DNA from 3 places in the Cupriavidus sp. DF5525 genome. Region 3 is predicted to be linked to each of the others. Evidence: predicted binding sites of a transcription regulator. Region 3 holds the regulator's gene; each other region holds the start of a gene.

Region 1 (7,307 bases), on a different replicon from region 3:
GGACGGCATGCGGTCGCCGGCGGTGAGCGTGCCGGATTCGATGGCGCGGCGATAGTGGCCGGCAACCTGGCGGTAGAGCGGGGCGGAATCCATGGCGGCATCGTGGCGTGGTTGGCCGCATCGGTACAGATACAGAAGCGGGGCGGCTGTATCGTAACAGGGCGGAATTCGCTTTGCTGTTCTGGTCCGTGCGGTTCCGGGGTGTGCCTGCCGCGGGCGGGTGCCGGTCGATAGGCTGGAGTCCTGTGCCTGTTACCGGAGTCACGTCATGCAAAGCGATCCTGAAGACACTTCCTCCGCATCACCCTCCGTGCGGCTCGCGGCCGGTCAGAGCCTGCGCATCCGCGTGGCGGCGGGCGCCGTGCTGCATGCCAGTGCGGGCGAACTGGAAATCGTCGGGCCGCCGCAATGGCTGGCCGATACCTGCCATATGCCGCGCCAGCGGCTGCGCGCCGGCGACACGCTGGTCGTGCCCGCACGCGGCTGGCTGGAGGTTGCGGCGCGGCGCCCGGGCGCGCTGGCGATCGCGCAACCGCCGGGTTTGCTGGCACTCGTGAAGGCCTTGCTCATGCGGCCTGCGCGCCCCGGCGGCTCGGTCCGCAAGCCTGCATCCCGCCGGATTGCCGACCTCGCGCCCGAAAAACTATAAAATTGCGCTCCGGCCGGCCTGGCACGTTTGTGTGCCCAACCCCCCGGCCGCAGTTCTCGGGTTCCCCATGCTACGTCTAAGTGAAGTCAAACTCCCGCTCGACCATACCGAAAGCGACCTGGACGCCGCCGTGCGCGCCAGCGCGGCGCAGATCGGCGTCAAGGGAGACGGCCTGATCGGCTATACCGTGTTCCGCCGTGCCCACGATGCGCGCAAGCGCTCGGATATCAAGCTGACCTACATCATCGATATCGAAGTCAGTGACGAAGCCGCGGCGATCAAGCGCATGGCCGGCAAGCCGAACTGGAGCGTGACGCCCGACATGGAGTACCACTTCGTCGCGCGCGCGCAGGCCAGCAGCTCGCATCCGCGCCCGGTGGTGATCGGCATGGGCCCGTGCGGCCTGCTGGCCGGCCTGATCCTGGCGCAGTCGGGCTTCCGCCCGATCATCCTGGAGCGCGGCAAGGAAGTGCGCGAGCGCACCAAGGACACCTTCGGCCTGTGGCGCAAGAGCGTGCTCAACCCGGAGTCGAACGTGCAGTTCGGCGAAGGCGGCGCGGGCACGTTCTCGGACGGCAAGCTGTACAGCCAGATCAAGGACCCCAGGCACTATGGCCGCAAGGTGCTGAACGAGTTTGTGCGTGCCGGCGCGCCGGAGGACATCCTGTACAAGGCGCGCCCGCACATCGGTACCTTCCGCCTGGTGAGCATGGTCGAGAAGATGCGCGCCGAAATCATCGAACTGGGCGGCGAGATCCGCTTCGAGACGCGCGTCGACGATTTCGAGATCGACGACGGCCAGGTACGCGGCCTGAAGCTGTCCAACGGCGAATACCTGGAAGCCGACCACGTCATCCTGGCGGTCGGCCACAGCGCGCGCGATACCTTCGAGATGCTGCACGAGCGCGGCGTGTTCATGGAGGCCAAGCCGTTCTCGCTGGGTTTCCGCATCGAGCATCCGCAGGGGCTGATCAACCGCAGCCGCTTCGGCAAGTTCGCCGGCAACAAGCTGCTGGGCGCGGCCGACTACAAGGTGGTGCATCACTGCAGCAACGGGCGTTCGGTCTACAGCTTCTGCATGTGTCCGGGCGGCACGGTGGTGGCGGCAGCATCCGAGCCGGGCCGCGTGGTCACCAACGGTATGAGCCAGTACAAGCGCGCCGAGCGCAATGCCAACGCGGGCATCGTGGTGGGCATCACGCCGGAGGACTATCCCGGCGGCCCGCTGGCTGGCATCGAGTTCCAGCGCAAGTGGGAAGAACGCGCGTTCGAACTGGGTGGCAGCAACTACTGCGCGCCTGGCCAACTGGTGGGCGATTTCATTGCCGGCCGGCCGTCGACCTCGCTGGGCTCGGTCGAGCCCTCGTACAAGCCTGGCGTGACGCCGACCGACCTGAGCACTTCGTTGCCGGATTACGTGATCGAAGCGATTCGCGAAGGCATTCCCGAGATCGACAAGAAGCTGCCCGGCTTTGCGCTGCACGATGCGGTGCTGACCGGCGTGGAGACGCGCACTTCGTCGCCGCTGCGCATCCGCCGCAACAACGACGACTACCAGAGCATCAATGTGAAGGGCCTGTACCCGGCGGGCGAAGGTGCGGGCTATGCCGGCGGCATCTACTCGGCCGCGATCGACGGCATCGAAGTGGCCGAGGCGGTGGCGCTGAGCCTCGTCGGCGGCAAGGCCGCCGCCTAAGCCTGCTGCAGGTACGCCGCGGCGCCCAGCGCCGCGGTGCGCCCGCTGGCGAAGCATGCCGTCAGCAGGTAGCCGCCGGTGGGCGCTTCCCAGTCGAGCATCTCGCCCGCGCAGAACACGCCGGGCATTGCGCGCAGCATCAGCCGTTCATCCATCGCTTCGAAACGCACGCCGCCGGCGCTGCTGATCACTTCATCGATTGGCCGCGCGCGCAGCAGCCGCAGCGGCAGCGCCTTGAGCGAGATGGCCAGCGTGCCGGGGTCGTACATCGCGTCCTTCAGCAGGCATTCGCGCAGCAGCGCTGCCTTCACGCCCGTGATACCGAGCCGGCTTTGCAGGTGGCTCGACAGCGAACGCGAGCCGCGTGGGTGGTTGGCCTCGGTGCTGACCTGTTCGGCGTTGTGCGAAGGCAGCAGGTCCAGGTGGATGACCACGTTGCCTTCGGCTTCGAGGCGGTCACGGATCGGTGCCGACAGCGCATAGACCAGGCTGCCTTCGATGCCGTTCGCGCTGATCACGAACTCGCCCTGCCGGTAGTGCGGATGGCCGTCGGGATCCGTGAGGGCGATGGCCACCGGCTTGACCGGCGTGCCCGCGAAGCGCGAGGCAAAGCCTTCGCTCCACGCCACATCGAAACCGCAGTTGGCCGGCCGCAATGGCGCAATCTCGACACCGCGCTCCGCCAGTCGCGGCACCCACGCGCCATCCGATCCCAGCCGCGCCCAGCTTGCGCCGCCCAGCGCCAGCACCACGGCGCGAGCCTGCACGGACACTTCGCCGTGCGGCGTAGCGAAGCGCAGGGTGTGCTGCGCGCCGTCCTCCCAACCCAGCCAGCGATGGCGCATATGGAACTGCACGCCGGATTCACGCAGCCGGTGCAGCCAGGCGCGCAGCATCGGCGCGGCCTTCATGTCGGTCGGGAAGACGCGGCCCGAACTGCCGACAAAGGTGTCGATGCCAAGCCCATGCACCCACTCGCGCAGGGCCTGCGGGCCGAAGCCCGCTAGCATCGGCGCGATCTGTGCCGCGCGGGTGCCATAGCGGCCCAGGAAGGCCGGCTCCGGCTCCGCATGCGTCAGGTTCATACCGCCCTTGCCGGCCATCAGGAACTTGCGCCCGACCGACGGCATCGCGTCATACAAGGCCACGCTGACACCCTGTGCCGCCAGCACTTCGGCGGCCATCAGCCCGGCCGGGCCGCCGCCGATGATGGCAACGTCGGTACTGGTGCTGTGCAGGGAAGGGTTGAGGGAAGAGGGCATGGGGAAGCTCAAGGGACGGCGAGGGTGTTTCCGCCGCGGATTATAGAGCCTGCGGCAGCGCTAGAATGACGGTTTCCCCGAGTATTGCCATCATGTCTTCCGCCGCCACCTCCGCAGACACCGTCATTGCCGCCACCCGCCACTGGCTGGAGCGCGCCGTGATCGGGCTCAATCTGTGCCCGTTCGCCAAAAGCGTGTATGTGAAGGAACAGGTCCGCTACGTGGTCAGCACGGCCACGGAAGCGCCGGATGTGATGGACGACCTGGAACGCGAACTGCGCCTGCTGGAGGCAGCCGACCCTGCGCAGATCGACACGACGCTGCTGATCCTGCCGGATGCGGTGGCGGACTTCCTCGACTTCAACGACCTGCTGTATTTCGCCGAGCGCCTGCTCGGCAGCCTCGGCCTGGAAGGCACGCTGCAGATCGCCAGCTTCCATCCGCACTACCAGTTCGCGGGCACCGAGCCGGACGATATCGAGAACTACACCAACCGCGCCCCGTATCCGATTCTGCACCTGCTGCGCGAAGACAGCATCGCGCGCGCGGTGGCGGCGTTCCCGGATGCGGCGGATATCTACGCGCGCAACCAGGCCACCATGCGCCGCCTCGGCCATGCCGGCTGGCAGCGCTGGATGGCGGGCGAGGACGAGCCGCGGAAAGGCTGATTACGCCGGTGTGGTGAAGAAGCGCTCGCGCATCTCCTCCAGCCCGAGTTGTTCCAGCACGTCCTCGAGCCGCTCGGCCGGGCGCCGGCGCGGCAGGTCCTTGTATTGCGCGATGATCAGCTCGTTCTTCATCGAGTGTTCCCAGCCCACCAGCTCGGTCACGCTGACCTGGTAGCCGTGCGCCTCGAGCTGCAGGCAGCGCAGCACGTTGGTCACCTGGCTGCCGAACTCGCGCGTATGCAGCGGATGGCGCCAGATCTCGGTCAGCGGGTTGCCGGCCAGCAGCTTGCCCTTGTGCTTGCGCAGCACGCTTGCGACTTCCGCCTGGCAGCACGGCACCAGCACGATATGCCGCGCCTGCTTGGCCAGCGCGAAGCGGATCGCGTCGTCGGTCGCGGTATTGCACGCGTGCAGCGCGGTAACCACGTCCACCTTCGGCGGCAGCTCCGGCGAGGTGATCGAATCCGCCACCGACAGGTTCAGGAACGACATCCCCGGAAAACCCAGCCGCGCGGCCAGCGCCTGCGAGGTCTTCACCAGCTCTTCGCGGGTCTCGATGCCGTAGATGTGGGAGTCGTCCTGCAGCGTCTTGAAAAACAGGTCATACAGGATAAAGCCGAGGTAGGACTTGCCGGCGCCATGGTCGGCCAGCGTGACGCGGCCGCGGTCCTGCTTGACCTCCTGCAGCAGCGGTTCGATGAACTGGAACAGGTGGTAGACCTGCTTGAGCTTGCGCCGGCTGTCCTGGTTCATCTTGCCGTCGCGCGTCAGGATATGGAGTTCCTTGAGCAGCTCGATGGACTGGCCGGGGCGGATTTCGTGGGTATTGGACATGGGGGACTGCACAGGCTGGCAGGGCGCGGCGCGCCCTGGAATGCCGACAGTTTACCCAAAAGTCCCGCCGGGCCCCGCCGGCGCAGGTGGCCCAGGTGGCGCAGGTGGCGCAGGTGGCGCAGACCCCACCTCGGCAGGGTATGTTGTGCGCTCAAGTTTGGCGACCCTTCTGCCGTTGGTCATAGATCGATAACAAGCGGAGCGCCGGCGCCATGGCCGGCCGTCCCGCAGTGCGGTACTGCCATGTGGAACAGCCCGTGGCGGGCTGCCTCTCCACAAGAACAGTCGGGGGACTCATGATTCACGAGTCAGGTTTGCGCCTGGAGCTCACGGAGCCAGGCGAGCAGGTGCATGCGCGCTACACGCCGGAGCCCGGCAGGTTACCGCCGGATCACGACAGCCTCAAGCAATGCCTGGCCAGCCTGGGCTGGGCCGGCGCGCGGCTGGAAGCGCGCGCGGTGGCGCAGTTCCTGGCGCAATGCCAGCGCGCCGAGCATGAGATCGACGCCACCATCGGCGCGCTGATCGACGGCGCTTTTGAACTCGATATCACCGGCGACGGCCTGGCCGTGCGGCTGACGCTGATGCCGCCCGAAGGCGGAAGGCCGGTCACCGCGGAGGACATCCGCCGTGCCGTGGCGGACCTTGGCGTGGTGGCGCCGATCCAGAGCCTTGCATTGGATGCCGCACTGGCCGAAGGCACCTGCGAGCTGCGCACCATCGCCGCCGGCGTGGCACCCCGCCAGGGCGAGCCGGCGCGCTTCGTCAACCTGCTTGAGCCGCGCAAGCCGGCGCAGGCCGACGACGAAGCCACCAAGGTCGACCTGCGCGACCTGGGCAACCTGCTGCTGCTCAGCCCCGGCACGCCGCTGATGCGCCGCATCCCGGCCGTGCCCGGCAACGACGGCGTGGACGTGTTCGGCAAGCCCATCGCGGCAGATCCTGTGGAGGATCCACCCTTCGCAGAAGGCCTCACCGGCGCGGCCGCCGATCCCGACGATGCCAACCTGCTGGTCGCGGTGATCGCAGGATCCCCTGTGGTCGGCGTCTATGGCATCTCGGTCAGCCCGGTGGTGCAGGTGGAGTCGGTCGACCTGCATTCCGGCAATGTCGCGTTCGACGGCACGCTGCGCGTGTCGGGCGATATCCGTACCGGCATGTCGGTAAGCGTGAGCGGCGACGTGGTGGTCGAAGGCACCATCGAGGCCGCCAACGTCGAGGCGGGCGGCAACGTCGTGGTCAAGGGCGGCATTATCGGCAAGGCCAAGTCCAGACACACCGAAGGCGGTATCAGCCGCGCCAGCGTGCGCTGCAAGGGCGCGGTGAAGGCGCGCTTTATCGAGAACGCCGTGGTCGAGGCCGGTACCGAGGTCACTGTCGACAGCGGCATCCGCCAGAGCGATGTTGCCGCGGGCGAGCGCATCGTGGTGGGCGGCCCCGGCGTGCAGGGCAGCATCAGCGGCGGCCGCAGCCGCGCCATGCTGGCCGTGCGCGCCGCGGTGCTGGGCGCCCCGGCCGGCACCGCCACCAGCGTGCAGGTCGGCCTGAACCCCTACGCCGACGCGCAGCGCGCCGCGCTGGAAGGCGATCGCCGCCGGCTGCTGGAAGAGCAGAACAAGGTCAGGCAACTGGTGGCGTTCTTCGCCCAGCACCCGGACAAAGCCGTCGGCGACCTGCGCGAGAAGGCGCGCGCGACGCTGTTCAAGCTCTCGCGCGACCTGTTCGAGCTGGAGGGGCGGCTGACCGAACTCGGCCAGCAGATGCAGCCCGCCGCCGACGCCGTGATCGACGCCGCGCACCGCATCCACGGCGGCGTTACGCTGCAGGTAGGCAGCCGTGTGCTCAAAGTGATGGAAGACAAGCCTGGCGGGCAGATCCGGCTCGTCGACGACCGCATCGCGGTGACCTGAGCCGGCGCCGCATAGCAAGCCTTCTGGACGCTTCCCTCCCCGGAGATTTGTACTATGCTGCAGTTATGTCCTGGGGTGCCGCAGGATGGGCGAGAAGAGCTAGCGTCGGGCAGTGAATGCAGAAGCGGAATCAGCAAACTGTGGAAGCGTTACACAGAACCGACACACGTGGCACTTGAATAACCGGAAGGCCAGCCAGCACGGCTGGCCTTCCTGCTTTCTGCGTCCCTGCAACCGCCTGCCAGCCGACCTACACTGAAGGTGCAACCACACTACCGACAGGAGGTT
Region 2 (7,307 bases), on a different replicon from region 3:
AATTTCAGGTACTTTATCGAAATCTGACCGAGCGTGCATGACAAAGTTCTTGCCGATCTGCTGGTACACGTTGGTGGCGTCGGCATGAACGATCACGCCGGCGTGGGTCTGCTTCTTGTCGGCCGCTTGGGCCGTGTACAGGTTGTAGATGCCGGGCTTCAACGCGCCCGCCTTGTCTACTTTCTGATTCGTCCAAGCGCCGTCCTTTTCGGCCTGAACGATGCGTTGACCGTTCATGACCAAGAGGCGTTCTTTCATCGGGCACTCCTATGGTTGCCGTAGTTCTCAAAAGGGTGATGGTGGCCCCATGCAAGCCGCGCTCCAACAAAAAAGCCTACCTCGGCAAAGCGAGGCCGGCTCTTCCCAGCGGCCGGGTTGTGCGTTTTGTCAGGGTTCCAGGGTAATTTTAAGGAAAACCAACCGATTTATCAGGTCTTTTTGCGTCCGCCGCTGGTCGGATCGGCCGCCCGGCCTTGCGCCATGACGGTTTCCAGGGCCTCCAGCCGGCCGCGAAGCCCGGCCGCTTCCTCGCGGGCCTGGGCAGCGTCGCGCTTCGCCTGGTCGCGCTCGCCCTGGGCGGCGGTCAGCCGCTCGGCCTGGCGGTGTGCCTCGGCCGCCATCGCCTTGCGCTGCTCCTGGTGGGCCTGCTCGGCCGCCTCGGCCTTGGCCTGCACCTTCACCAGCTCCGCGCGCACCTGGTCGCGCTCGGCGGCGGCCGCCTCGGTGGCCTTCCGCTGCTCGGCCTGAGCGGCGCGCGCCTGGTCGGTCGCCTGGTTCGCCCGCTCCAGGTCGGCACGCAGCTCGCCGGCGCGGCGCTCGATCTCGGCGGTACGGCTGTTCGCGGCCGCGAGGTCGGCCCGCAGGGCCTCCACCTGGTCGGCGCTGGCCGTGGCCCTCTCCTGGGCCTTGTCGCGCTCTGCGCGCGCCTGGCGGGCTTCCTGATGGGCGTGATCCAGCTCCGTGCGCAGCTCGCCGGCCCTGGCCTCGGCCGTGGCCGCGCGCTCGCTGGTCGCCGCGAGCTTGCCGCGCAGCTCGTCGGCCTCGCCCTTGGCGGCCGCCTCGACGGCCTCCAGGGCCGCGATGCGGGCCTTGGCCTCGTCCAGCTCGCCGGTGAGCTGGTCGGCCAGCTCTGCGGCTTCCTGGCGCGCTGCTTCCGTCTCCTGGCGCACGGCCTCCAGCGCCTCGCGCTCGGCGGCCAGGCGGTTGTTCGCCATTTCCAGCGCCACGGCCCACAAGTCGCCGCCCAGCTCGGCCAGCTTGTCAGTGATCGCCTGCGGTGCCGGCTCGCGGATCGGGGCGGCCTGGCTGGCCTTGCGTGCGCGCCACTCGTTCATCGCCTCGCTGATGGTGGTGAAGCTGCCGCTGCCGAGCTGCTTGCGCACGTTCGCCAGCGTGGGGTTCTGGCCGGCCGCGTCCAGTTCGTCGGCCACCGCAAATATCTGCTCCTTCGAGATCGCCATGTCGGGCCTCCTTTGGCCGGTTGTATGTTGTAGCGTGAAGCATACTACAACATACAACACTACGCAAGCGGTTTAGCTGAACTTTTTTTAGCGGCTAAAACGCGGGCAAAAAAAGCCCCGCTCGATGGCGGGGCGATGGGTGGGGGTCGGTGGTCGGCGATGCCCGGCGCTGGGCGTGTCAGCCCTCCAGCAGCGCGACAAGCTGCACGGTGCCAAGGTCGGCCTCGAACTCCTGGCCGTCATCCTCGTATTTGAGCCAGGCCCAGCCCTCGGCCGGGGGCCGGCGGTTGAGGATCAGCCGTGCCGGCCGGTCGTCGTGCTTGACCTGGATGATGGCCTTCTTGAGCTTGTCGGGGTCGGCCTCCTTCGGCTCCTTCTTCCCCTTGGCGTCATCATCCTGCGGCCCCTGCTCGCCGTCGCCGGCCTCGGCGTCGGTCTTGCCGGTCAGCGCATCGACGGTGTTGGGATCACGGTCGCCGTCCTCGTGACTGCGCTTGTCCTCCAGGAACTCGCGCAGCAGCTTCACCGAGCCGCGCGTCAGCTCCTGGCTGTCGTCGGCCAGCCAGGCGGCCACCTCGTCGGGGTTCTTCTTGTAGGCCGTCACCAGCTCGTTGATGACAGTCACGTCCTTGCCCCGGCCGCTATTGAACGCCTCGGCAATGGGTTCGGGCAAGTCCAGCAGCGTGACGTGCTGCGTGACGAAGGCCGGCGACTTGCCGATCTCCTTGGCGATCTCGCCCTTCTTCTTGCCCTTCGCCAGCTCGCGGCCGATGAAGTCGGCGATCTCACGCGCCGTCAGCTCGTTGCGTTGCAGGTTCTCGATAACCTGGTCGGCCTCGTTGTAGTCGTTGTCGATGAAGGCCGGGATCGTGGTCTTGTGCGCCCACTTCGAGCCGCGATAGCGCCGCGCGCCGTGGTTGATGAGGTAGCGCCCCGGTGCGTCCGGGTTCTCGCGCACGCTGATGGGCGACTTCACGCCGCGCGCTTTGATCGTCTCGCCGATCTCCGCGATGCTCTCCGGCGAGAAGCCGGGGTTGTCGGCCGTGCGCGGCTGGTGCGGGTCTTCGTCGATCAGGTCAAGCGGCAGCTCCTGCGGGCCTGCGCCGCCGGCGTTGGCCGCCGGCTGCTCGTTCAGCAGGCCGGCCAGGTCGCCCAGCCCGTCCAGGCCCAGCCCGGACGATTGCGGCTTGTCCTGCTCCTTCTTCTTGGCGTTGGTCTTGGCGCTCATTGCGCGATCTCCATCTTCGTGAACACGTAATCCGCCAGCGCACGCACCTCCTGGGTGGCCTTCCGCGCGGCGGTCTTCTTGATCTTCCACACCGGCATCTGCTCGCCCAGCGCCTCGGCGATGCTGTCACGCGCGCCGATGCTGAACGGCAAGATGAGCTGCGGGTATGCCTGCTGCAACGTCGCCAGGTTGTTGACGTGGCGCGGCTTCCGCGCGTCCACCTTGTTCGGCACCATGCCGAGGAAGCGCAGCTTGGGGTTCTGCTTGCGCAGGTTGCTGATGACCGCGACCATCTTCTTCATGCCCTGCAAGCTGTACGCCTCCATTTCGATGGGCGACAGCATGTAGTCGGCCGTCAGCACGGCCGCCGTCATGGCGACGCCAAGGGAGGGGGCCGTGTCGATCAGGCACACGTCGAAGAACTCGCCCAGCGCGGCCACACTGGCCCGCAGCGCGGCGGCCGCCTGGGAAAGCTCCATCTTGTCCAGGTTCGCCAGGTTGGCGTCTGCCGCGATCAGCGCCAGGCCGTCATCCTCCCGGTCAGCGAACCAGGCGCGCAGCTCGTCGCCGCCGGCGGTGAACATGCGACTGGCGGGATAGCCCGAGTCGTGGCCGGCCAGCGTCCAGCTCGCATTGCCCTGGGTGTCCAGGTCGATCACTGCAACCCGAAGGCCGCGCTCCTGGAAGTCGAACGCCAGGTGGCAGGTTGCGAACGTCTTGCCTTGACCGCCTTTCTGAATTGCCGTGACCAGTGTTTTCATGAGTTGGGTTCCTGTTTCCTCTTTCCCTTGGCGTCGGCTTCCCAACGCTTGACGATGAACGCTTGATGCTCCGGCAGTACCGCCGTCACCCGCTCGAAGCCCTGCGGGAGCACTTCCCCCGCCACTGCCCACACGCGGCTGACCGCTTGCGATACCGCCCCCTTGGTCAGCCCCAGCGAGGCCACAAACTCGGCCTGGGGCCTTCCATCGACCAGCACGCCGCGCGCTATGTCGATGGTCTGTTGCCCGATCTCCAGGCCCTTGATCGCCGCCTGGAATTGGGCTTCGGTTAGCCGTTTCTTCATGGAGAACACCCATATAAACTCCACACCCGGTTGTTGAACAAAAGGCGGTGCCAGCCGCCGACCATGTGCAGAAGTTTAGCTAAACTCGCCGCCCGCGTCAAGCGTTTTAGCGGCTAAAAATGGGCGCGTGATCTTCTTTCTTGGCGTTCAACCTGGCCGCGTCAGCGGCACTCATGAAGAACGTCATCAGCGGGCCGACCGTGCGGCTCGAACCGTTGGCAAAGCACACGTCGAACTGACCGCCGGCGGTGTGCGGATCGACGCCTTCCACCAGTCGCCAGGGGTCAAGGCCCCATTCCTCGGATTGCGCGCTGTACCAATAGGCCGGCGCATCGCCGTTCAAGTCGCTGGCCGCGTACTCGCGCACCAGGACGGCCACCCGGCCGGTGTTCGGCTCCACGAATCCCGGCGGGTAGGGTAGGGTCTGTTTTTTCATGTCAAAGCCCCTTCGGCTTGTAGATCGAAACGAAGTAGGTGATCGCGGTCAGCACCGCGAAGTACGCCAGGAACGACCAACCGGCATACACGCCAGGCGTGTTCCAGTGGTAGAGCATCCGCACGAACTGGAAGAAGGTGGCAATCGACAGCACCCACTTGAGGATCGGCCAGACCAGCACGGTCGCCACCCATACGAACTTGACCAGGCCGGCCAGCAGGCCAGCACCGGGGGCCTTGTTGGGGGCAGCAGACGCGGCGGCAGGCTCCACCGGCGCGGGCGCGGCGGGCTGCTCGATCTCCTTGGGGAACTTGATGATGTTGGACATAGCTTGACCCTCCACGCGCTTACGTGTTGAATGCTGGGTGCTCCCACTCGGAAGCATGGTTACGGTGTGCCAGCACCAGGCCAAGCGCCCCGGATCACTCCGGGGCGTTCCTCCACCTGGGGCCGCCCTTGATCTTGCCTCGGCTCACGCAATACTCCTTCTTGGCGTCCTCGATAGGCCCGGCCGTTGCCGACCGGGCCATGTGCTCTTACCAGCCGGCCCGGCGCTTGGCCTGCTCGACGGCTTCCATCGACCAATGGCCCTTGGCCTGCCCCTCCAGGGAGCATCCGGCGAAGTACGCCTTGCCGCGCAGTTCCTCGGCTTTGCACACCAGCTCGGCCGCCTCGGCCATCATGGCCGCGATCTCGTCACGGCGGGCCGGGAAGTCGGTCGCTGCCGCGCCCTCCAGCTCGTCAATCCAGGGCATAATCTTGTTGTCGCTCATCGGACTTTCTCCGGTAGTTGACCTGGGCAATGTGCCCGGCCTTCAAGTGCTATATTAGGGCAAAATGCCCTAACCTGTCAAGCACTTTAGCTAAACTTTTTTCGCTTTACCGGAATCCGAAGGCTAAACTTTAGCCGCTAAAACCTTTCCCTTGGCGTCAATCCTCTTTCCAGATCACGCCCAGCCCGGCCTGGTCGCACAGGATCGCCCATGCCGCATAGGGAATCGGGGTGTCCTCGCCGATCCAGCGGCGGATCGTGCGGTCGCCCTTCGCGCCCAGCCCCAGCGCCTTCGCGGCCTTGCTGCCGCTGAACCCGGCCAGGCGCAGCACCTCTCGGACTTCCTCGCCGGTCGGTTGCGCCCAGCGTTCGGCCGGCTTCAAGCACTCCAGCCGGATATTGGCGTCGTTCGTCATTCGTTCGTTCTCCTGGTCAAGTGATAAGCCGCAACTGGTCGAAGCCGTAGATCGACTGGATGCAGCTCGGGTCTGAATCGACCACGCGCCGGCCTGCGCGATTGGTCTTGTACGTTACCGGCCTGTCGTCGTGCGCCCACACCTGGCGGGTGTCGGGATGCACCTTCACGATGATGATGCGCTTGCCGATGTAGCGGTCGAAAACCGGGTGATGGACGCTCACGATCTCGCACCGCTGGCCGGGCTTGAACTCCACCAGGTCGGCCGGGCCTCCATCGCCATTCCTGGCGATGCTGCAGGTTGCCGCGCTCGCTCGCGGCATCGTTGTTTCCGGCGATACAGGCCCGCCCTCGCCCGGCTCGGCATCGTCGGCTTTGACGATGCTGCAGGTCATCGTCGTTTCTGGCGATGCGGGATCTCGCTCCGGGCCTGCGCCGGTGATTTTTCCCTTGGCGTCCAACCCGGCGGCCCTGGCCGCCTTGATCCTGGTCGCGGCCTCGGCCGCCCAGCGCCTGGCGATGAAGGCCCGATGCGAGGGCAGCACCACATCGACCAGGACGAACCCCGGCGGCACCAGGACGGTCGCCGGTGCGCGCCGCGCCGGCGGCTCCAAGCCGGCCAGCCAAGCGGGCAGGGGAGCATCGGCCAGGCGGTCGCGGTAGCTGGCCTCGACCATCACCGGGCGCTTCTTCTCGGCTCGCTGCGCAGCCAGGATGCCGCGCGCAACCTCGTCCACCGTCATGCAGCCCTGCGCCGTGTCGAAGTGCGAGCGGTAGCCCGTTTCGGAGATAAACGGCCTGTCCAGGTCGATGACGTGGAACTGGAAGTGGGCACCCAGCGGCCCGCCGTAGCCGGCCTCGTACTCCACCAGGGCGCGCATGTCGCCATCCGCGACCAGGAACTGGCCGCGCTGGCCCCACAAGGGCACGTCGCCAGGCACCGCCGCGCAATGGCGCTCGATGACCTGGCCGGGCGCGTCGTGGTCGGCCATGCTGCCCACGTGCGTTCCGCCGTTCATCTTCCAGATGACGGCCTCGTATCGGTCGCTGGCCGCCTCGGCGGCCGCACCGTCACCGCGCATGATCGCCGCGTCGATCTCCACCACGGCCGCCACGGCGGCGGCCAGCAGCTCGTCGCGGTCGGTGGGCAGCTCGGCCAGCAGCTCGGCCGCCGGCGCGTTCCAGTCCTGGCCCGGCTGGGCCGGCGTCTTGCGTTTCTTCGCCATCGGCCGGCCCCTCAAGTGTCAGCACGCCGCCACGCGATCACGTCGCGGGCTTCGTAGCCGTGGCGCTTGCAGTCGTCGCAGAATCCCGAGCTGAACCCCTTGTGGTTCGTGCCGATCCATGCGGCCGGCTTGCCGCATTCGTGGCCGTAGGTGCCCGGCTCGGCGTTGTGGCACTTGCCGTCCGTCGCGTAGCTGTTCGTCGGTGCCTGGGGAGCGTTGTTCCTGGTCATGGTCGCCTCCTGGAAGCCCCGGCCGAAGCCGGGGCCGCCCCTCATCAGTCAATAGCCCGGTAGATCGCGGCCGCCTCGGCGTGGCTGGCTGCGAAGCCGCGCAGGAAGTGATAGCGGTCGATCAGGGCATCGCCGGCGTCCGTGTCGGCGGCCTCGGCCGCGAGCTGACCCAGCGCGAACAGGGTTGCGACAATGCCGGCGGCGTCGGCCGACAACTCGCCTCGGAAGCCGTTGCCGTCCACCTCGATCTCCAGGCGGTCGGCCAGGTCGGGGGCCATGTAAAAACCGCCGTCCGACAAGGTGTAGTAGTGCCAATACGCGCCGCTGTAGCGTTCGCAGAGCCGGCGAAGCCAGGCATACACCAGGGCCTCGCCGCGCATCATCAGACGCGGGCCGAAGTAGGCGGGCAGGAAGTCGAGGCGCTGGGCCTCGGCGACCAGGGAAGCGGTAACGGGTTGCTCTTGGGTGTTCATC
Region 3 (7,307 bases):
GTTCATCACCGTCAGGCCGGACTCGAAGTGCACGGCGTTGTCGGCGAAGGCCACGCGCTCGGTATCCATTTCCACGGTGTTGCCGTCCGCGCTGGACTGCAGCGGGATGCGGTAGGCCAGGTCGAACGCTTCGCGGCCCGGCGCCTGCGCGGGCAGGTGGCGCACCGAGGTGGTCGACAGCGACATCCCTTCGTTGCGATGACCGCGTTCGACGCTCTGCGCCAGCGTGCTCGAGAAATCGAAGTCGCGCGCCTTGTAGCCGGGCGTGTCCGCGTGCGCGATGTTGGAGGCAATCACCGACTGCCGCTGGTTGCGCAGGCTCAGCGCTTCCTGCTGGAAGCGTAGCGCTGCGTCGAGTCTGTCAATCATCCTGGCATCTCCCTGCTTACGGAACGTAAGCGAACACCAAACTAGCGAATAGCGAAGGGACGACCTTCTTCAGGGTTGCCATCTTAGGCGGGGCCTTGTCACGCCAATCGGATGAATAAGGACGGGAAATCCGTGCATTTCGGCCCGCCCTCGCGCGAGGGGCTGCCTACAATCGGAACCCGATGACTGATGTAGACGGGGTGTGCGGCCAATCACGGGGCAGCGCGCCAGGCATGCCAGCGCAGGCCGTGCCGTCCTTGCCGGGAAGTACAGATGAACCCCAACCGCCGCACTCTCCGCCGCTATCTCCGCCGCCATGGCCGCAGCAAGATGCAAGCCCTGCTGACGGCCTGCCTGCTGTGCACCGCCGCGGCCACCGGCGCCGCGCCGGCGCAGGTGACGCCTGTCGCCATGCAGGCGCCGGCCGGCCAGGCCGCCGGCGCTGCCAGCCCCTTTACCGAGGACCCGGCGCGCGTCGCCGTCGAACGCTTCCTGCTGCAGCAGACCGCCGGCCTGCCGGGCAAGGTCAGTGTGCAGGTGGCGCCGCCTTCGGGCGGCCGCGCGCCGGATTGCGTCGCGCCCGATCCCTTCCTGCCCGCCGGCGCATCGCCTTGGGGCCGGGTCTCGGTGGGCGTGCGCTGCGGCGGCGAGCGGCCGTGGGTGCGCTACATGCAGGCGCGCGTCTCGGTGCTGACCGACTATTACGTCGCCGCGCGCGCACTGGGCCCGGGCGAACCGGTCGGCCACGCCGATATCGAAGTGCGCCAGGGCGACCTGGCCACGCTGCCGCGCGCGGTGATCACCGATCCGGCGCAGCTCGCCGGCGCGATCACCACCAACCGCATCGCCGCCGGCTCGCCGCTGCGCGCCGACCTGCTGCGCAAGGCCATCGCCGTGCGCCAGGGCCAGACCGTTACCGTGGCCGTGGAGGGCGACGCCTTCCAGATCACCAGCGAAGGCAAGGTGCTGGCCGACGCTGCCACCGGCAACACCGTGCAGGTGCGCCTGCGCAACGGGCAGGTGGTCAACGGCCTGGTGCGCAGCGGCGACACGGTCGTGCTGCAGTAGCCCCTAGGAAAGTGCCTTAATCGTGGCCAACAGGCTGGAACCAGGCGGCGCCCGGCGTGCGAAAATGCCGCCGGCCCTGCCGCAGCGCGAATCCGGGGCACCAGCCCCTAAAGATTTCGCAGCCGCGGCCGTAATGCCATAGGAAACCAGCAAGGAACGCCCGTGAAGATCAACCACTCCACCTCGTCCCGGCCCGCCGACGCTCCCGCGGGCGACGCCGCCGCCCGGCCCCAGGCCGCGCCGGCCAGCGCCGCCGCGCCGTCCGCCGGCCTGAGCGTCAGCCCGCTGGCCGCCCAGGTGCGCGAGATCAGCGCCCGCCTGACGCAGGAAACCGACGACGATATCGATACCGCCAAGGTCGAAGAGATCCGCCAGGCCATTGCCGAAGGCCGGATCAAGATCGACCCGGGCAAGATTGCCGACGGCCTGCTCGCCACCCTGCGCGAGCTCGGCCAGGCCGACCCGACCTAGTCCACTGAATCATTGAAATGGTCGGTGAAGGACATGTCAGGCGGGATTCAGCGCTAAGGGCAAAGCGCAGCAATAGCACAGCTATTGCGAGCATTTGCAACGACGCGAGGTGCCCGCCTGACATGGCAGGCACCGACCAATTTCAGTGATTTAGTGGACCTACCCATCATGAGCCAGAGCCTGATCCAGTCCCTGCAGCGCGAAACCGAAGCCATCCAGGCCTTCGGCCAACTCCTCACCGAAGAACGCGACGCTCTCAAGCGCGGCGACTTCCAGTCCCTCAGCGAACTGCTGACGCGCAAGGTAGAACTGGGCCAGGCCCTCTCCCGCCAAGTCAGGGCCCGCGAAGCCCAGATGGGCGCGCACGGCCTGCGCGCCGGCCCCGAAGGCCAGTTGCTCGGCCGCCAGATCGACCCGGCAGTCGCCGCCGCCTGGCGCAAGCTCATCTTCGCCGCACGCGCCACGCGCGACGGCAATGCCCTGAACGGCGCCGTCATCAGCGCGCATCTCGACTTCACCCGCGAAGCGATCCAGGCACTGCGCCAGCATGGCGGTGGTGATGCGGGGTTGTATGGGAAGGATGGGAAGGCGGCGGCGGGGGTTGGTGGGGTCAGTCTGGCGGCAGGCTAGCGTCAAAAGCAGGTTGTGGCTTTGGGTGCTCCAGCAGCACCCGAGCTAGCCTAAGCAAGGTGTTCTCCCTCTCCCCTCAGGGCTTGCCTTTACCCACAACTTCCGGCGGCTTACTCGTTTTTCTGGAAGATCCGATACATTTCGGTGATTTCGTGCAGGGCGAGGAAGCCGCGCCACAGGACGGTGGCTCCCGGGGGATCGTCGTTTTTGCGACCCAGGTAGCCACCGAGCTTGGCGATCCAAAGGACAGCTTCGCTGAGTTTGGGCGCCTGCTCCGGTGGCTTGGTGGTGCCGTGCGTGCGGCAGTACAAAGCCCGCCATTCGAGCGATTGCAGTAGCACCGAGCAAGGGATATCGGCTTCGAGCCGGCCCAGCATGGTCGCGTACATAATGCGCCAGCCGATCACGGCGAACAGCGCCGTGGCCCGCAGGAACCGCTCCAGCGTCCCGAACTGCCGGGCCTCGATCTGGCAGCCACTTTTCAGGACACGATGCCAGGATTCAATGGTCCAGCGCCGGGCGTACCAGCTCAGCCGTTCGAGCACATCTTCCAGCGTTTGGGTGGGCATCGAACTGAGCAACATCCATTCGAGCGGCTCAACGCCTTCGGGCGGCTCGATTTCCAGCGCGTGAATGGCAAACACTTCGAGACTCGGTAGCCCCTCTGCACCGCGGCTGCGCGGCGCTCGCAGTTGGACCGGCACACAGCGCAAAGCCAGTCGGGCACTACGTGCCTGCCTGGCGCCGGACCTGGGCACGTGCAGTACGGTCTCCCCAAGTACAGGAGCCGCGGCAACCGTCTCCCACAGATACTTCTCTGGGTGGTCCACGCCCCGATTCCAGGCGGCCCGCACCAACCAGTCCACCCCCGCTGGGCGCGGCGCCAGAAACACGTCATACACATCGCCCTCGCGATCGCTGACGGCAACAAGGTGCGTGTCCGGACACTGCATCTTGAGCGGCTCAAGGCATTCCAGCCCCTCCAGCCACTTCACGCTTTCCTTCTCGCGAATGGACAGCGCCCGGCGCTGCCTGGCCTTGCCCGATGCTTGCGGCGCACGCACCCACGTCTTCATGCTCAACACGCCCAGTGGCAGGCCCTCAGGCGTCACCGCCAGCACGCTGTGCAACATGAATCCGTGCAAATTGCCGCCCGTGCCGTGACCAAGTCCCTCAGTCGCGGGCAAATTTGCCAGATTGAATTCCGTGGTGTCCTGCACCGTCAGGACGACAGGCACCTGCTGCATGCGACCCACGGTTTGAACGACGTGGCTCGCCAGTATTCCGTCCGGGTCGACCGCCTCATTATCAAAGAAGCGATATGCCGCCTTGAGTTGGGCACCACTCAAGGCCTGCGGGAACGAAACATGGGCTTTTTGCGCCAGTCCGCGCGCCAATGCCACAAGGCGCTGCGTGCGACGTGCATCGCCCAACTGAGCGCCACCGAATTCGTCGCTGGCCCAGTCTTCCAGATCTTCCGTATCAGGCAAAATTGCCACCACTGATTGTCAACTTCACCCGAAGTTAACACCGTCCAATCCGGTTTACAACCTTTCCTATCGAGATGTGGGTAAAGGCAAGCCCCTCAGGGGGAGAGGGGAGTCCCACAACGGCAAAATTGACGCCGCACTTCGGTATCAAGGTCTACCGAAACCCCACCACGACCTCATTACTCTTGCCCTGCAACACCGGCACCAGGCCCCCCTGCCCCGGCACCCGGAACGCAAACACAAAACCCTTGGTCGCGTCATCCCCGGAGAACGCATCCGTCTTCCCTTCGGCCTGCGGCAGCAACACGCAGCGCTGCGCATTGCAGAGATACGCCTGCAGTTCCACAGGTGGCGTCTTGGCAAAGCTGTAGCGCCAGCGCACGGAAGTAATGACGCCTTCGGACTGGGGTAACACCCCGGTGGGTTGGATCGGCGGCGACACTACACGCTGCCCGCGGCCGTATAGCGCGGGGCCATTGACCGAACCGATCCACGCATGACGGGTTCCGCCATCCTGCGCAGCCCATGCGCAACACGACACTGCGGCAAGCATCAAGCAAGCGCCGCGCACGGCGCCGACCAACACCCGCATCACAACATCCCGCGCAACTGGTTCCGCAACCGCGTAATCGCCTGCCCGCGGATCTGGCACACGCGCGACTCGGTCACATCGAGCACCGCGCCGATCTCGCGCAGGTTCAGCTCCTGGTCGTAACACAGCGACAGCACCAGCTTCTCGCGCTCAGGCAGGCGATCGATGGCGCGGATCAGCGCTTCGCGCATGCCGCTTTCCATCAGCACGGTCAGCGGGTTGCCGTCATCGCTGCCGCCGAGATGGCGATCGAGGAAGTCTTCTTCGCCAGAGCGTTCGAAATCCTCGTAATGCAACAACTGGCAACCATAGACTTCGTTGAGCAGTTGCTGGTATTCGTTTAGCCCCATCTCCATGGCCTCGGCCACTTCGGAGTCCAGCGGCGTGCGCCCGAGCTTCTGCTCCAGCCCGCGCTGGTTGCGTTCGATGCGGCGCGTGAACTGGCGCAGGCTGCGCGACTGCCAGTCGTTGGCGCGCACCTCGTCGAGCATGGCACCGCGGATGCGCTGGCTGGCATAGGTCTCGAAGCGCGCGCCGTGCGTGTCTTCATAGCGCTTGGCAGCGTCGAGCAGGCCGATCATGCCGGCCTGGATCAGGTCGTCGATCTGCACGCTGGCGGGCAGCTTGGCGGCGAGTTGCAGGGCGATGCGCCGCACCAGCTGTGCGTGCGCCTTGACCACATCGGCCTGTTCGAGCTTTCCCTGGATCGTGTACATGGTGCAATTCTCGTGGATGCTGGATTGCTGGACCGGCACGCCATATGGCGGCCGGCTGGCTCAGGGTCCGGTTCGGTTGGTTGGCATGGGGCGGGCTCAGGCCATCGCGGGCGCCGCGGCAGGTGCGGGCGTATCGGCGCGCAGCGGCCAGCCGCCGATACTGCCGGCGGTGCGGCGCAGCGCGGTGGTGGCGGGCGCGGCCGGAAAGGCTTCGACCACGCAGCGCCCCAGTTGCAAGCCACGGGCCACCAGCGGATCGGCCGGCAGCCAGCCCGCGCAGATCGCCTCTACGCCCAGGTACTGGCCGGCGGTGCGCGCCAGGTTGCGCATGATCGCCTGCACGGCGGCTTCGGTCGCCGCCATGTTGACGATCAGGTGGAAGCGCCGCCATGCGTACAGGTGATGCAGGCGCTTGATGCAGGCGTACGCGGCGGTGATCGACGCCAGCTCCGGGCGCATCACGATCAGCACGTTGTGCGCACCGCCCGCGAATGGCGACAGCCCACCGTCGGCATCGGCTGCCGCATCGACCAGCACGCTGCGAAAGGCGGCCAGCGCCGACGCCGGCAAGTCCAGGCTGGCGCGCTGCCGGCCCGCCGGCAGCAGCGATACTGCAGCGCTGGTACCCGCGCCCGCGGCGGCTTCCAGCGGCATGCGCCCGTCCTGCACGTCGGCGAGGGTCCCTGCCGGGGCGGCGCCGGCCAAGCGCGTCGCGCGCGCCGTAGCCGGGTCTTCGTCGAGCAGCAGCACGCGTTCGCCCTGCATCGCCAGCGCATGCGACAGCCCCAGTGCCACCGTGGTGGCACCGGCGCCGCGCTCGCTGGCGACCACGGCGATGCGGCGGGTCGTGCGCGGGGCCAGCATCCGGCGCAGGCTTTCAGCCTGGTCCATGGCGAGTGCGCTCACTGCAGGACCCCCATCGCGTCGGCGTTCGTGTTGATACCAGCGGCCGACGTGGCAGCGCCGCGGCCCGGGTAGTTCTCCAGCACGTCGAGCAGCGCCAGCATGCGGCCCATGCCTTCGTTGAGCACCGTGCCGGCCACCGGCGCACCCTGGCGCGCGGTGCGGCCCGCCAGGCGTGCGAGGAAGGCGGGTGCGGTGGCGGTCGGCGCGTGTTCCAGGCGCAGCACCGACAGGCCCAGTTGCAGCGCCGCCAGCGCGGCGCCGGCGGCGTGGCCGGCTTCCGCATCCTGCGCGAAGTGGTCGGCGGCATGGCGCAGCGTGCGCAGGCGCGCATCGGCGGTATCGGTCCACGGCGCCCAGCGCGCGACCTGTGCGGCGTCTTGCGCCAGCGCCGGATCGCACAGCAGGTAGCGGGTCTCGAGCAGTTCGCCGGCCGCGCGGTCGACCAGGCGCGCTACCACCAGGCAGGCGTCGATGCCGCCTTCGGGCGCGCCCTTGCCGCGTACCGGGCTTTCCGGCAGGCGCACGTCGGCGCTGGCCAGCCAGCGCACGGCATCGCGCTCGCGCACGGTGGCATCGCCCACGGCGTGGAAGGTGAGCGTGTCGGCCAGTGCATCGAGCTTCCACGCGGCGCCGGCGCTGATTACGCGCGCGGTCTTGCGCGCATTGGCGACCCAACGCTCGCCGGCTTGCTGCCAGCGCGCCAGCGTGGCGGCGGACGGTACCGCTTCAAGCAGGTTGACGACCTTGCGCGCGGCACTCATGGCGGCGCGCAGGTTGGCGGCTTCCGCATCGGCTTCGCCGAGCGGCTGGCCGGCGCGGCCCGTGGCCGTCACCGTGGCCGCCAGCGGCGTGCCGTCGCGGTCAGCCAGCCACAGCGTGTGCTGCATCGGCTGGGGCGCGCGGCGGCCCGGAACATTCACTTGCAGCGTGGTGGCGAGCGCCAGCACGTACTGGTCGCACAGGCGGTTGACGTCGCGGCACACCGCTTCGCGCACCTGCTGCGCCATCGTGCGCAGGGCCGGTGCATCGGCGCCGCGCTGTTGCCACAGCGAGCGGGCGAGGTCG

Evidence for each region. The regulator FliA, encoded in region 3, starts transcription of late flagellar genes. The targets are predictions, from matches to a motif close to CTAAAGTTTNNNNNNNNNNNGCCGNTA.
Region 1: the regulator FliA is predicted to act here: its motif matches at 5,261-5,287, upstream of ABNX08_RS04645 (DUF342 domain-containing protein).
Region 2: the regulator FliA is predicted to act here: its motif matches at 5,071-5,097, upstream of kleA (stable inheritance protein KleA).

What each region holds. Positions count from the first base shown of each region.
Region 1 covers NZ_CP168265.1:960,706-968,012, forward strand. Annotated here, with positions in the region: gene ABNX08_RS04615 (PLP-dependent aminotransferase family protein) at 1-93, opposite strand, end outside; gene ABNX08_RS04620 (hypothetical protein) at 269-649, shown strand; gene ABNX08_RS04625 (NAD(P)/FAD-dependent oxidoreductase) at 717-2,345, shown strand; gene ABNX08_RS04630 (TIGR03862 family flavoprotein) at 2,342-3,607, opposite strand; gene ABNX08_RS04635 (DUF1415 domain-containing protein) at 3,700-4,275, shown strand; gene ABNX08_RS04640 (SAM-dependent methyltransferase) at 4,276-5,109, opposite strand; gene ABNX08_RS04645 (DUF342 domain-containing protein) at 5,406-7,019, shown strand.
Region 2 covers NZ_CP168268.1:35,976-43,282, forward strand. Annotated here, with positions in the region: gene kfrB (IncP plasmid survival protein KfrB) at 1-258, opposite strand, end outside; gene ABNX08_RS42750 (DNA-binding protein) at 429-1,460, opposite strand; gene ABNX08_RS42755 (ParB/RepB/Spo0J family partition protein) at 1,639-2,688, opposite strand; gene ABNX08_RS42760 (ParA family protein) at 2,685-3,449, opposite strand; gene ABNX08_RS42765 (transcriptional regulator KorA) at 3,446-3,754, opposite strand; gene ABNX08_RS42770 (DUF2761 domain-containing protein) at 3,861-4,190, opposite strand; gene kleE (KleE stable inheritance protein) at 4,192-4,518, opposite strand; gene kleA (stable inheritance protein KleA) at 4,727-4,963, opposite strand; gene korC (transcriptional repressor KorC) at 5,121-5,378, opposite strand; gene ABNX08_RS42790 (hypothetical protein) at 5,395-6,603, opposite strand; gene ABNX08_RS42795 (hypothetical protein) at 6,615-6,833, opposite strand; gene ABNX08_RS42800 (antirestriction protein) at 6,878-7,306, opposite strand.
Region 3 covers NZ_CP168266.1:2,676,501-2,683,807, reverse strand. Annotated here, with positions in the region: gene flgB (flagellar basal body rod protein FlgB) at 1-369, opposite strand, end outside; gene flgA (flagellar basal body P-ring formation chaperone FlgA) at 700-1,437, shown strand; gene flgM (flagellar biosynthesis anti-sigma factor FlgM) at 1,600-1,908, shown strand; gene ABNX08_RS33435 (flagella synthesis protein FlgN) at 2,077-2,538, shown strand; gene ABNX08_RS33430 (IS4 family transposase) at 2,649-4,037, opposite strand; gene ABNX08_RS33425 (flagellar protein FlhE) at 4,183-4,581, opposite strand; gene ABNX08_RS33420 (RNA polymerase sigma factor FliA) at 4,620-5,336, opposite strand; gene ABNX08_RS33415 (flagellar synthesis regulator MotR) at 5,433-6,227, opposite strand; gene flhF (flagellar biosynthesis protein FlhF) at 6,239-7,307, opposite strand, start outside.